3 regions of the Solibacillus sp. FSL K6-1126 genome follow, and region 1 is predicted to be linked to each of the others. Evidence: riboswitches for the same ligand, from Rfam matches in the RefSeq annotation. Region 1 holds a riboswitch; each other region holds the start of a gene.
What was found. Region 1 has a riboswitch for S-adenosylmethionine ahead of MHH44_RS19330 (bifunctional homocysteine S-methyltransferase/methylenetetrahydrofolate reductase). Riboswitches for the same ligand answer to the same signal wherever they lie in the genome.
Positions count from the first base shown of each region.

Region 2: another riboswitch for S-adenosylmethionine. It lies ahead of metA (homoserine O-acetyltransferase MetA); the one in region 1 lies ahead of MHH44_RS19330 (bifunctional homocysteine S-methyltransferase/methylenetetrahydrofolate reductase).
Region 3: another riboswitch for S-adenosylmethionine. It lies ahead of metK (methionine adenosyltransferase); the one in region 1 lies ahead of MHH44_RS19330 (bifunctional homocysteine S-methyltransferase/methylenetetrahydrofolate reductase).

Region 1 is NZ_JBBOPD010000001.1:3,882,859-3,887,151, reverse strand. It holds gene hemG (protoporphyrinogen oxidase) at 1-1,328, shown strand, start outside; SAM riboswitch class I at 1,415-1,512, shown strand; gene MHH44_RS19330 (bifunctional homocysteine S-methyltransferase/methylenetetrahydrofolate reductase) at 1,615-3,459, shown strand; gene metH (methionine synthase) at 3,452-4,293, shown strand, end outside.
Region 2 is NZ_JBBOPD010000001.1:2,053,822-2,058,114, forward strand. It holds gene MHH44_RS10060 (AAA domain-containing protein) at 1-1,106, shown strand, start outside; gene MHH44_RS10065 (nucleoside-diphosphate sugar epimerase) at 1,122-1,865, shown strand; SAM riboswitch class I at 1,938-2,045, shown strand; gene metA (homoserine O-acetyltransferase MetA) at 2,204-3,145, shown strand; gene MHH44_RS10075 (ABC transporter ATP-binding protein) at 3,197-3,967, opposite strand; gene MHH44_RS10080 (YitT family protein) at 4,091-4,293, opposite strand, start outside.
Region 3 is NZ_JBBOPD010000001.1:3,117,312-3,121,604, forward strand. It holds gene MHH44_RS15405 (alpha/beta hydrolase) at 1-103, opposite strand, end outside; gene MHH44_RS15410 (gamma carbonic anhydrase) at 357-869, shown strand; gene metK (methionine adenosyltransferase) at 986-2,182, opposite strand; SAM riboswitch class I at 2,446-2,561, opposite strand; gene pckA (phosphoenolpyruvate carboxykinase (ATP)) at 2,761-4,293, shown strand, end outside.

The DNA of each region.
Region 1 (4,293 bases):
TGAAAAATAAAATGCATGAGCAAAACGTGGAAGCACGGTTAATACTGATTGAAAAGAACGCATATTTAGGCGGAAAAATTCATTCCGAATACGATAAAGGTTTTATTATGGAAACAGGGGCTGATTCAATTGTAGCACGCCATTCAGGGGTATTGGAGCTTGTTAAGGAGCTTAATTTTGAATCAGAGCTTGTCTATAACGAAACAGGTATTTCCTACATTCATACGAATAGCGAGCTGTATGCTATTCCGGCAGGTTCGACATTCGGTATTCCGATGAGTGTAGAATCGCTCATGTCGAGTACGTTAATTTCAGAAGAAGGAAAGAAGAGGGCCCTTCAAGATTTAGAAATCCCGAATACTAAATTTACTAAAGAAAGCTCTATCGGTACGTTTTTAGAATATTTTTTAGGTGAAGAAATTGTTCGAAAGCAAATTGCCCCAGTATTGGCAGGAGTTTATTCAGGCGATTTATATCAATTAAGCCTGGCATCTACATTGCCGTATTTAGTGGATTATAAAAACAACTACGGATCGATTATTAAAGGCTTCGAGGCACATCGCGAGCAATTCGAAAAAGCTGCGAATAAGAAGTTTATTTCTTTCCGTCCGGGTTTATCAGCATTAATCAATCGTATAGAAGAACAGCTGCCGGAAGTTGAATTCATGAGAAAGACAGTAACAAAGCAAATTCTAAAAAAAGGTGAGCAATATGAAGTCGTGCTGGAAGATGAAATAATATTGGCAGATATTGTTGTACTGGCCGTTCCAAATGAGACGGTACGTCATGTAATACAGGATGATTCATTAGAGGAACAGCTGAAAAAGTTCACGACGGCATCTACTTTAACGATGTATGTTGGCTTTGATGTACCGGACGATATATTACCGGCTGATGGTACCGGCTTTATCGTTTCGCATAATAGTGATTTAGTTTGTAATGCATCGACATGGACGAGCCGTAAATGGAAGCATACGTCAGCAGAAGGCAATTTACTCGTTCGCTTGTTTTATAAAGATATTAATCCGCGCTATGAAGAGTTGGCAGCCATGTCAGATGAAGAACTGACAAAAGTTGCATTGGAAGACATTCGTCTCAGCTTAGGTGTTGAAGCGGATCCAACTGTCATTAATGTAACAAAGTGGATTGACCAAATGCCGCGCTATGATTTGGCGCATAATGAAGCCTTATCAAAAGTTATACAGCAACTGGCAACGGATTACCCGAATGTTCTATTAGCGGGATGTGCCTATTTCGGAGTAGGAATCGGTGCTTGTATTCAAAACGGCAAAAAAACAGCTGAACACATTATTAGTCGAATTATGTAAAGAAATACTTCATTCAGCTAAAGGGTATTGACGGACGTATTAGATAACGTTATGATTCATTTAAATATTTCAAAAATTCATATTATTTCTTATCAAGAGAAGTCGAGGGACTGGCCCGATGAAACTTCAGCAACCAACATTAAGTCAGGTGCTAAATCCAGTGGCGAATGCCAGAAGATGAGAAGGGATTAAGTCGATAACTACTATGCCTTCTTTTCTTTAATGAAAGAAGGCTTTTTTGTATCGTTAAAATACTGAAAATACTGTAAATGATGGAGTGAAGGCAATGGGTTTACTTGAAGAATTACAAACACGGGTTTTAACAGCCGACGGAGCAATCGGGACACTTCTTTATTCATATGGGTTGGATTATTGCCATGAAGAAATGAATATTGCCCGTCCTGATATTATAGAGAAAATTCATAGTGAATATATTGCGGCAGGTGCAGATATTATTCAGACCAATACATATGGAGCTAACCGTATTAAGCTTGCACGTTATGGCTATGAAAGTCGTGTGAAGGAGTTTAATGAAGCAGCGTTAAAGATCGCAAAGCGGGCAGCTTCCCTGGATGGGCAATATGTTCTGGCAACAATCGGTGGTATTCGGGGAATTCGTAAAAGTGATGCAACATTAGATGAAATTTTAGCTGCGTTCCAAGAACAGGCGGAAGTATTACTAGCAGGTGAACCGGATGGATTTTTATTGGAAACGTATTACGATTTTGAAGAATTATCGCATTGTGTCCATCTATTACGTTCGATGACCGATTTGCCGATCATTGCTCAAGTGACGATGCAGGAACCGGGTGTCCTTCAAAATTTAATGACGTTAAATGAAGCGTTTCAAGACTTGGAAAGGTTAGGTGCAGATATTGTTGGGAGTAACTGCCGATTAGGTCCTTTCCATACAATTCAGGCATTTGAAGGGGTTAATTTACCGAATAAAGCTTTTTTATCAGCTTATCCGAATGCATCATTATTGGACATTGAAGATGGTCGAGTAGTTTATGAGTCGGAAACCGATTATTTCGCACGTGCAGCAGTTGAACTCGTAAACCAAGGTGTCCGTTTAATTGGCGGATGCTGCGGGACGACACCGAAGCATATTGCAGCCGTAAAAAAACGTTTGGCGAATATGCAGCCAATTGAAACAAAAGAAGAAAAACCCGGCCATACACAATTTGTCCGAATTCCGGAGCCACGTAAACAGGAGCCGCTCCACGAAAAAGCAAAACGTGAACGTTCAGTTATAGTGGAACTGGATACGCCACGTCATCTGGAAATTGACGGATTTGTAGAAGGGGCAAAACAGTTATCTAAAGCAGGAGCCGATGTCATTATGATGGCTGATAACTCACTTGCTTCACCGCGCATCAGTAATATCGCGATGGCTGCGATTTTAAAAGAGCAAGGAATTCGTTCATTGCCGCATTTGACATGCCGTGACCGAAATTTAATTGGGCTTCAGTCACATTTAATGGGACTTGATGCACTGGAACTTCATGATATTCTTGTCGTGACAGGGGACCCGACAAAAGTAGGGGATTTCCCGGGGGCGACGAGCGTATATGATGTTTCATCAATGGAACTGATTTCTCTAATTAAGCAGTTAAATAAAGGTGGTTCTTTTACTGGGAAATCGCTGCGTAAACAGGCAAATTTCTCGGTAGCCGCTGCCTTTAATCCGAATGTTCGTGTACTGGACCGTGCTGTAGCCCGTTTAGAAAAGAAAATCGAGCATGGAGCAGATTACTTTATTTCACAGCCGGTTTATACGAAAGAAAAGATTATCGAAATCTATGAGGCGACGAAGCATTTGGAAACACCGATTTATATCGGGATTATGCCACTAACATCTTCACGCAGCGCGGAATTTTTACATCATGAAGTACCGGGCATTAAACTGTCCGATGAAGTACTTGCGCGCATGGCTGCCTGTGGGGATGACAAGGAAGCATCGACAGCAGAAGGAATCGCGATTGCTAAAGAGCTGCTCGATACAGCATGTGAATACTTTAACGGTATTTATTTAATTACACCGTTTTTACGCTATGATATGACGCTGGAATTAATGGACTATGTAAAACAATATGATGTGGAAAGTAAAGGAGTTCAGTCGAATGTATAATCACCCGATTCATGAGCAATTACAAAAAAGAATACTTATCATCGATGGTGCCATGGGGACGATGCTTCAGGCAGAAAACCTAACATATGAAGATTTTGGCGGAGAAGACTTAGACGGTTGTAATGAAAACCTGGTACTGACAAGACCTGATGTATTGAGTAAAATTCATCGTGCCTATTTAGCTGCAGGCGCTGATATTATTTGTACCAATACGTTTGGTGGAACACCACTCGTGTTGGATGAATATGACTTAGGTGACAAGGCAGTTGAAATTAATAAGCGGGCGGTTGAAATTGCACTAGAGGCTGCAAAAGAGTTTTCGACACCAGAATGGCCGCGCTTTGTCGCAGGTGCAATCGGGCCAACGACTAAAACATTGTCGGTAACAGGCGGTATAACATTTGAAGAGCTGGAAGAAAACTTTTATATCCAGGCAAAAGCACTAATTGAAGCGGGAGCGGATTTGCTCTTAATGGAAACTTCCCAGGATATGCTTAATGTTAAAGCAGGAACGATTGCCATTCACCGTGCATTTGAGGAACTTGGCAAAGAGCTGCCTGTCATGATTTCAGGAACAATTGAGCCAATGGGAACAACGCTTGCCGGGCAATCAATTGAAGCATTTTATATTTCTATTGAGCATATTAAGCCGTTGTCTGTCGGACTGAACTGTGCAACAGGTCCGGAATTTATGACCGATCATATCCGTTCATTGGCAGAGCTTTCAAATGGTTATATTAGCTGTTATCCGAATGCCGGTTTACCGGACGAGGAAGGCTGCTATCATGAAACACCGGAGTCATTATCGAAAAAACTGCAAGGCTTTGCAGAAAA
Region 2 (4,293 bases), 1.8 Mb from region 1:
CAGCGGAACTTCAAAACGAATGGCACGGCTTATTGAAAAATGCCAATGCCCATGACTTGGAGGAAATCCGCAAACTGTATGTGAAACACGCCAATGTCATCGGAACAACATGTGTTGCTTCAGCAAATAAAGAGTTTATGGACAACTATCCGACATTTGATGTTGTCATTATTGACGAAGTTTCGAAAGCAACACCACCTGAACTGTTACTGCCGATGTTAAAAGGTGCCAAAATCATTTTAGTTGGGGATCATCACCAGCTGCCGCCACTTGTCGGGGATGCGACGTTTGAAGAGACATTGGAGCAAGTTGTGAAGGAAAGTACAACATTTGAAGAAAAACGGGAGCTTGAAAAGTTACTGGAAGAATCATTGTTCGAGCGTCTTTATAACAATCTGCCGTCACAAAACAAAACAATGCTCGCACTTCAATATCGTATGCATAAAAATATTATGTCAACTATCACACCGTTTTACGAAAATGAATCCGAACAGCTGCAATGCGGGTTAGAGGATTCAGATGCTGTACGTGACCATTTCCTTGAAACATCCAAAATTACGCGGAAACACCATTTACTATGGCTCGATATTCCGAACAAAAAGCCGTATTTTGAAGAGCGTATGAAGGAAGGTTCGAGTCTATTCAATTTGGCTGAGCTGGATCAAATTAAACAGCAGCTGCTTGAATTGAATGCAGCGACAGAACAAGCGAAAGCACAAGGATTGATTCCGCAGGACGCATTAAAATCGGTTGGCGTTATTTCTTTCTACGCTGAGCAAGTAAAACGCATCAACCGTTTGATTGAACAGGAAATCAGTGTACCGCATTTACACATCCGTACAGGATCAGTCGATAAATTCCAAGGGATGGAGATGGATGTGATTATCGTCAGCATGGTGCGGAACCATGACAATGAGCGCGGAGAAATCGGGTTTGCGAAAGATTACCGCCGCCTTAATGTTGCATTATCCCGCGCAAGGGAACTGCTGATCATGATCGGCAGTACTGAAATGTTCACAAAGCGGCCTAAAAGCGCGAAAACACGGGATATGTATGCCCATGTATTAACGACAGTAAAAGAGCAAGACGGCTATTATGCTGTGTAGAAACAGGGGGATTGAATGGATTTACAAATTACAGTTTTACAGCTGCAGAAAGAACTCATCCAAAACCCGTCCATTGAAATAAAAAAGCAAATGCAATATGCCATTCCGATTCACACATTGGAAGTAAAATATCATCCGGTGATGCGCAATGCGATGGATATTTTAATGAAGATGATGCTCATTTCTTTTGAGAAGGCAAAGCTGAAAAATGTTGAGTTATTAGCCGAAATTTTGTTAGTGGAACCGTTATTTATTCATGATTTGACGAATAAAATGTTACGACTGGGTATGATTGTGAAGGAACAGGAATTTGCACTTACCGCTAAGGGTAAGGCACAGCTGGAATCGGGCATTTTTGAAGAGGAGCTTGAAGAAACAAGTTATTTTATTCAATACAGCCCGATCCATGAGCAGCCACTGGATGGTGATCTGGAGGAATTTGCGGATTTGGAGGAGTTTCCGGAGCCTTTCCCGACAATCGAAACGGAAGAAATCGAAGCAATTGAAGAAGCGGTGCTGATTGAATTCATTCAGCAGCAACTATCCGAACAACCGGTTGCGGAAGATGAAGTACCGCATTATATTACAAGTGTTGTTTCGACGGAATCGATCCAGATTAATGATATACCGGTCCTATGTTTTTTGCTTTTCGATCAAAAGGAAAACAGACATTTTGTGCGGGTATACAATACATTGACATGTGTATGGGATGAACAGCTGGAGACAATGTTATTCAATATAGAAAAAGAGCAGCTTTAGTAAGTGTGAAATAATATTTTTAGAATTATTGCAAAATTATAAAGTACATGATACACTAATGACAATTTAATAGTCTTATCAAGAGAAGCGGAGGGACTTGGCCTTATGATGCTTCAGCAACCTCTAGTTCAACTAGAAAGGTGCTACTTCCAGCAAGGTGTCAACCTTGGCAGATAAGAACGGGTAAAAAGGCCCCTCTCATTTCTGTTTTTGCTGGAATGAGAGGGGCTTTTTATATTGTTCTGAAACAGTTTGTTTCAAACGTAAAACAATGCATTGCCTGAAAACCACAAGATTATTAAAAGATTGTTGAAAAAGTTTATGAGGGGGAAAGTGGAATGCCGATTAATATCCCGAAACATTTACCGGCGGGAGAGCTGCTTAGAAAAGAGAAGATTTTCGTTATGGAGGAAGACCGTGCGAAAACGCAACAAATTCGACCGTTAAATATTTTAGTGTTTAATTTAATGCCTGAAAAAGAAAAAACCGAGCTGCAATTGCTGCGTTTACTCGGGAATACACCGTTACAGGTAGATGTGACATTTTTAAACACGGCTACATACGAATCAAAAAATGTTTCCAAATCACATTTAGATACATTTTACCGAACATTCGACCAAGTAAAGCACCGTCGTTTTGATGGACTGATCATTACCGGTGCGCCAGTAGAGAAAATGGATTTTGAAGAGGTAGGCTACTGGAATGAAATCACGCATGTTATGGATTGGGCAAATGAACATGTCACTTCGATCATGTATATATGTTGGGGCGCCCAAGCTGCCCTGTACCATCATTTTGGTATTGGAAAGTTCGAATTGCCGAAAAAATGCTCCGGTGTCTATTCCCATGTGATTACGGATTTAACAGTAGATTTAGTGCGGGGCTTCAGCGATGAGTATGTGGCACCGCATTCACGTCATACGTCGGTTTCGATTGATGAAGTGCGGGCACATCCTGACTTGCGTCTTCTAAGCTATTCGGATGACGCAGGGGTGTTTATTGTTCAATCGAAAAACAATAAACATATTATGATTACCGGGCATCTGGAATATGATGCAACGACACTATCCGATGAGTACTTCCGCGATAGAGAAAAGGACCCGGACAATACGGAAATGCCGGTCAACTATTTCCCGAATAACGACCCGCTACAAAGACCGAAAAATGTTTGGCGTGCCCATTCGCATCTGTTGTTCTACAACTGGCTGAACTATTACGTATACCAAGAAACACCGTATGAATGGCATTACGTCGATGAAAATATTGAATATCATATTTAATTTGTGTAAATGAAATGAACCAGCAGGAGGTGGACTCCGGCTGGTTCGATTTTATTTTATTGCAACCCAGGCACGTTCGCGTTCTATCTGCAAACTGATTTCCCGCCCGAAGAAATCGCTTAATAATTCGTCCGTTAAAACAACTTCCCGTGCACTTGCTTCCACATTTTTTCCGTCTTTCATCAGAAGCACATGGCTAAAACAAGGGAGAATTTCTTCTACATGGTGTGTAACATAAATGAGGGTAGGGGCGTTTTCCGCTTCTGCAATCTGTTCAATCGTTTGCAGCAAGTTTTCCCGTTCAATCAGGTCCAGGCCCCCGCACGGCTCATCCAGTATTAAAATTTCTGGATCTGCCATAATGGCCCTGGCGATTTGAACACGCTGCCGTTCACCTTGTGACAAATGCTCAAATGATTTATTCGCTAAATGATCACAGTGAAAATGTTTCATAATAGAAACGGCATGATCAATTTCTTCTTCCGTCACATCGTTAAATAGACGAAGGGCACCGAACTTCCCGCTGAGCACGATTTCAATCGCATTATCCTGCCAATTGAAGTTATCGATCATCGCATTGCTCACCCAGCCGATCCGCGTTCGAAGCTTCGGTATATACGTCTTGCCGTAGATTTCACCGAGCACCTGGACTTTTCCTTCATTTGGCCAAATATAGCCGTTAATTACTTTTAGTAAGGTTGTTTTACCGGATCCGTTTAACCCTAAAATCGCCCAATGCTGTCCTTTTTGTACATGCCAGCTTAAATCATTTAAAATCTTTTTATCATTGCGATATAAATGGATATTTTCAATATGTATCATTTAAAAACACCTCCACTTTCTACTATGCACTCTTTTCCAATTGAACGGAAGTATTTTTTGAAAATTGTAACAATTCGAGCGAAAAAAAGAAAGCAAACGCATAATGCTTGCTCTCCTCATTATTTATATAACAACACTTTCGACACCTGCTGCGCGGTGGAACAGCTTTCCGTTCCATTTGAGCGCCCATTGTACGACAGGCCCTAAGCCGAACGCCATAAATACAGTACCGATTCCAACAGGTCCGCCCAATACAAAACCTAATACAGCAACCGTTACTTCCATTGTAGTACGTGCGCGGTTGACACTCCAGCCGAGGCGATGCA
Region 3 (4,293 bases), 770 kb from region 1:
GGAACTTTTCAATTAACCATGCGTACCACCGATGATGTTCATATGCGCTATGAAGAATAACGACTACGGCTTTTGGTTGTTGCTCTGTTTCCCATTTCCACATGGCCAATACTCCTTACATATAAAATATTTTTATGACATAAACACGTGATCCTTTAATTCAGGAATGAGTTTGCCGATTATCAAAAAATTACGATATTGCACCTTCTTTAACATCGGCATCATTATATTACTATTTATTTGTATAATTATAATACATTCCGTTCTAAAAGAAATGTTAATTGAAAAATCTTCACGTTTTGTTACGATATCTATAGATTTATCTACAATTTTATAGAAGAAATGAGGAAATGCACATGATTTACCCTTATAAGGATAAAATACCAACGATTCACCCTTCTGCATTCATTGCAGACTATGCCACAATTACCGGTGATGTAACAATCGGTGCCGAAACTTCAATTTGGTTTAACACGGTAATTCGTGGCGATGTAAACAAAACTATAATTGGTGACCGTGTCAGTATCCAGGATTTGAGCTGCCTTCACCAAAGTCCCGCTGCCCCTCTCATTATTGAAGACGAAGTAACAGTAGGTCATCAAGTTACATTACATAGCTGTACAATTAAAAAACGCGCTTTAGTTGGTATGGGTTCCATCATACTGGACGGGGCTGTTATAGGCGAGGGTGCATTTATTGGTGCCGGCAGTCTTGTACCACCGGGAAAAGTGATTCCTCCCAATTGTTTAGCGATGGGTCGCCCAGCAAAAGTCGTACGTGAAGTGACAGCAGAAGATCGCGCAGATATGGATCGGATAATTTCAGAATATGTGGCAAAAGGGCAATACTATAAATCACTTCAAAAATAATTTAACAGTCATTCCCCTCTTTGAATCTTATAAATCTATACCTTGTTAAAAAGAAATCTTATATAAGATCATAAAAAAGGAGCTATCCATTAAACTGGATGCTCCTTTTTATTATATTAAATTCCTGCTTTAGCTTTCAATTCAGCCGCTTTATCCGTACTTTCCCATGGCACATTTAAATCTGTGCGACCGAAATGTCCGTATGCTGCTGTTTGCTTATAAATCGGACGACGTAAATCAAGCATTTTAATAATGCCCGCAGGACGTAAATCAAATAGCTCACGTACCCAGTTCACGATTTTTGATTCTTCTACTTTTCCTGTACCGAATGTATCAACCGCGATTGATACAGGTTGTGCAACACCGATTGCATACGCCAGTTGCACTTCAGCACGGTCAGCTAGGCCAGCTGCTACAATGTTTTTAGCAACATAACGTGCTGCATATGCTGCAGAGCGGTCAACTTTTGTCGCATCCTTACCGGAGAATGCTCCGCCACCATGACGCGCATAGCCGCCGTAAGTATCAACAATAATTTTACGACCTGTAAGACCTGCATCTCCTTTAGGCCCGCCGATTACGAAACGACCTGTTGGGTTGATGAAGTATTTTGTTGCTTCATCCAATAATTGAGCAGGAACAACCGGTTTAATAACGTGCTCTTTAATATCTGTTTGAATTTGTTCTAATGTTGCTTCTTCATCATGCTGTGTTGAAATAACGATTGTATCCACACGAACAGGTTCATTGTTTTCATCATATTCGATTGTTACTTGTGTTTTACCATCCGGACGTAAATATTCCAATTCTCCTGATTTACGTACTTCTGTTAAACGACGTGCTAATTTATGAGCTAAAGAAATTGGCATCGGCATTAATTCCGGTGTTTCGTTACATGCATAGCCGAACATTAATCCTTGGTCGCCTGCACCGATTGCTTCCAGTTCATCATCCGTCATTGAACCTTCACGTGCTTCCAATGCTTGGTCAACACCTTGTGCAATGTCAGGTGATTGCTCTCCTACAGCTACTAGTACTGCAAGGTTTTCCGCATCAAAGCCGTACTTACCGCGTGTGTAGCCGATTTCTGCCACTGTATCACGGATAATTCCTTTCATATCTACATAAGTAGAAGTTGTAATCTCACCAGATACTAGTACTAAGCCTGTTGTTACCGTAGTTTCACAAGCTACACGTGCATTTGGATCTGCAGCTAAAATAGCGTCTAAAATGGCATCCGAAATTTGGTCACAAATTTTATCCGGATGTCCTTCCGTTACACTTTCTGATGTAAACAGTCGACGATTTGTCATGTCATTTCCTCCTAAATCACTTTGGCAATTGTTTTTTATTGATACGGTACTCATTACCCATGTCCGTTATATAAAGCAATTACGCTAATGCGTATCTACCTTTTAACGTCAAGCTATATTTGCTTTAACACGAGGGTCTGAAAGGCTGTAACTATATAATTTTCGCTCAGCACGAAATTGTAAAACAAAATAAAAAAAATCCTTTCTCTCATAGCCGTGTTCATCACACGTGAGGAAAGGATATTACGTTTCGTTACCTTTCACTCTTATCGTTCAAGGGAATTTTTGCCCTTGCATCAGGTTGGCACCAACACGTATAAAATATACGCAGGTTGCCGGGTTTCATAGGGCCTGCCCCTCCACCAGCTCGGGATAAGAGTATCCGTTCAATTAAACATCTTACGCAAAAAAACAAGTGCTGTCAACAAATTTTGACGTATTTCGCAATGTTTAAAATTCCGGAAAAAATAATTTGCAATTAGTATAGATTATTTCACTTAATGTGTTATACTATTTTTGAATTAGGAATCAACTCCCCTCTATAAGGGAATACTATAAAAAAGGATGGTATTTAATAGATGAATTCGGTAGAAATTGCTAACGAGCTGAAAGAACTTTTAAACGGGGAAAACATCAAAACTCAATTATCTGTTCCACAATTAGTTGAAAAAGCTACATCACGCGGAGAAGCCGTGCTGACTGTTGAAGGTGCATTACGTGCCCAAACAGGAAAATACACTGGCCGTTCTCCAAAAGATAAATATATAGTAAAAGAAGAAATTTGCAACAATAAAATCGATTGGGGCAAAGTTAACCGTCCGATTTCTGCAGAGGTATTTGATAAACTTTATGTGAAAGTTGTAAATTACTTAAAAGAACGTGACGAGTTATATGTATTCAACGGTTTTGCAGGTGCAGACAAAGAGTCTCAATTATCCATTAAAGTAATTAATGAATATGCTTGGCATAATCTATTCTGTCATCAATTGTTCATCCGCCCAACAGCAGACGAATTGGCTAAACATGTTGCCGAGTTTACAATCGTATCTGCGCCAAACTTCAAAGCAGATCCTGAAGTAGACGGTACAGGATCGGAAACATTCATTATAACATCTATTGAAAAGAAAATCATCTTAATCGGCGGAACTGAGTACGCAGGTGAAATGAAGAAGTCAATCTTCGGTATTATGAACTACTTATTGCCTGAACAAGGTATCTTCCCAATGCATTGCTCTGCAAACGTTGGTGAAGGTGGCGATGTTGCATTATTCTTCGGTCTATCTGGTACGGGAAAAACAACTTTATCTGCTGATAAAGATCGTAAATTAATCGGTGACGATGAGCACGGTTGGTCTGATAACGGCGTATTCAACATTGAAGGTGGATGCTATGCAAAAACAATCAACCTATCTGCTGAAAATGAGCCGGAAATTTATAATGCAATTCGCTTTGGTTCAGTACTGGAAAACGTTGCGGTAGATCCTGAAACACGCGAATGCGACTATGCTGACGGTTCATTAACAGAAAATACACGTGTCGCTTACCCTATCGACTATATTGACAATATTGTGTTACCATCAGTAGCAGGTCATCCAAATACAATCGTCTTCTTAACAGCCGATGCATTTGGTGTATTACCTCCTATTTCTAAATTGACAAAAGAGCAGGCAATGTATCACTTCCTAAGTGGTTTCACATCAAAACTTGCCGGCACAGAACGTGGTGTAACAGAGCCAGAACCAGTATTCTCTACATGCTTCGGTTCTCCATTCCTACCGCTTGCTGCAACAGTTTATGCAGAGCAATTAGGTAAGAAAATTGATGAGCACGGTTCACAAGTTTTCCTAGTAAACACTGGTTGGACTGGTGGCGAATATGGTGTAGGCAGCCGTATGAAGCTTTCTTATACACGTGCAATGGTTCGTGCTGCAATCGATGGTAAATTAAATAACGTTGAGACAACTCAAGATGCAGTATTTGGATTAAACATTCCAGTAGCCGTTGAAGGTGTACCATCTAGCGTATTAAATCCTCGTGATGCATGGGCAGATAAAGCTGCATATGACAAAAAAGCTGCTGAACTTGCTGATCTGTTCAAAAATAACTTCACG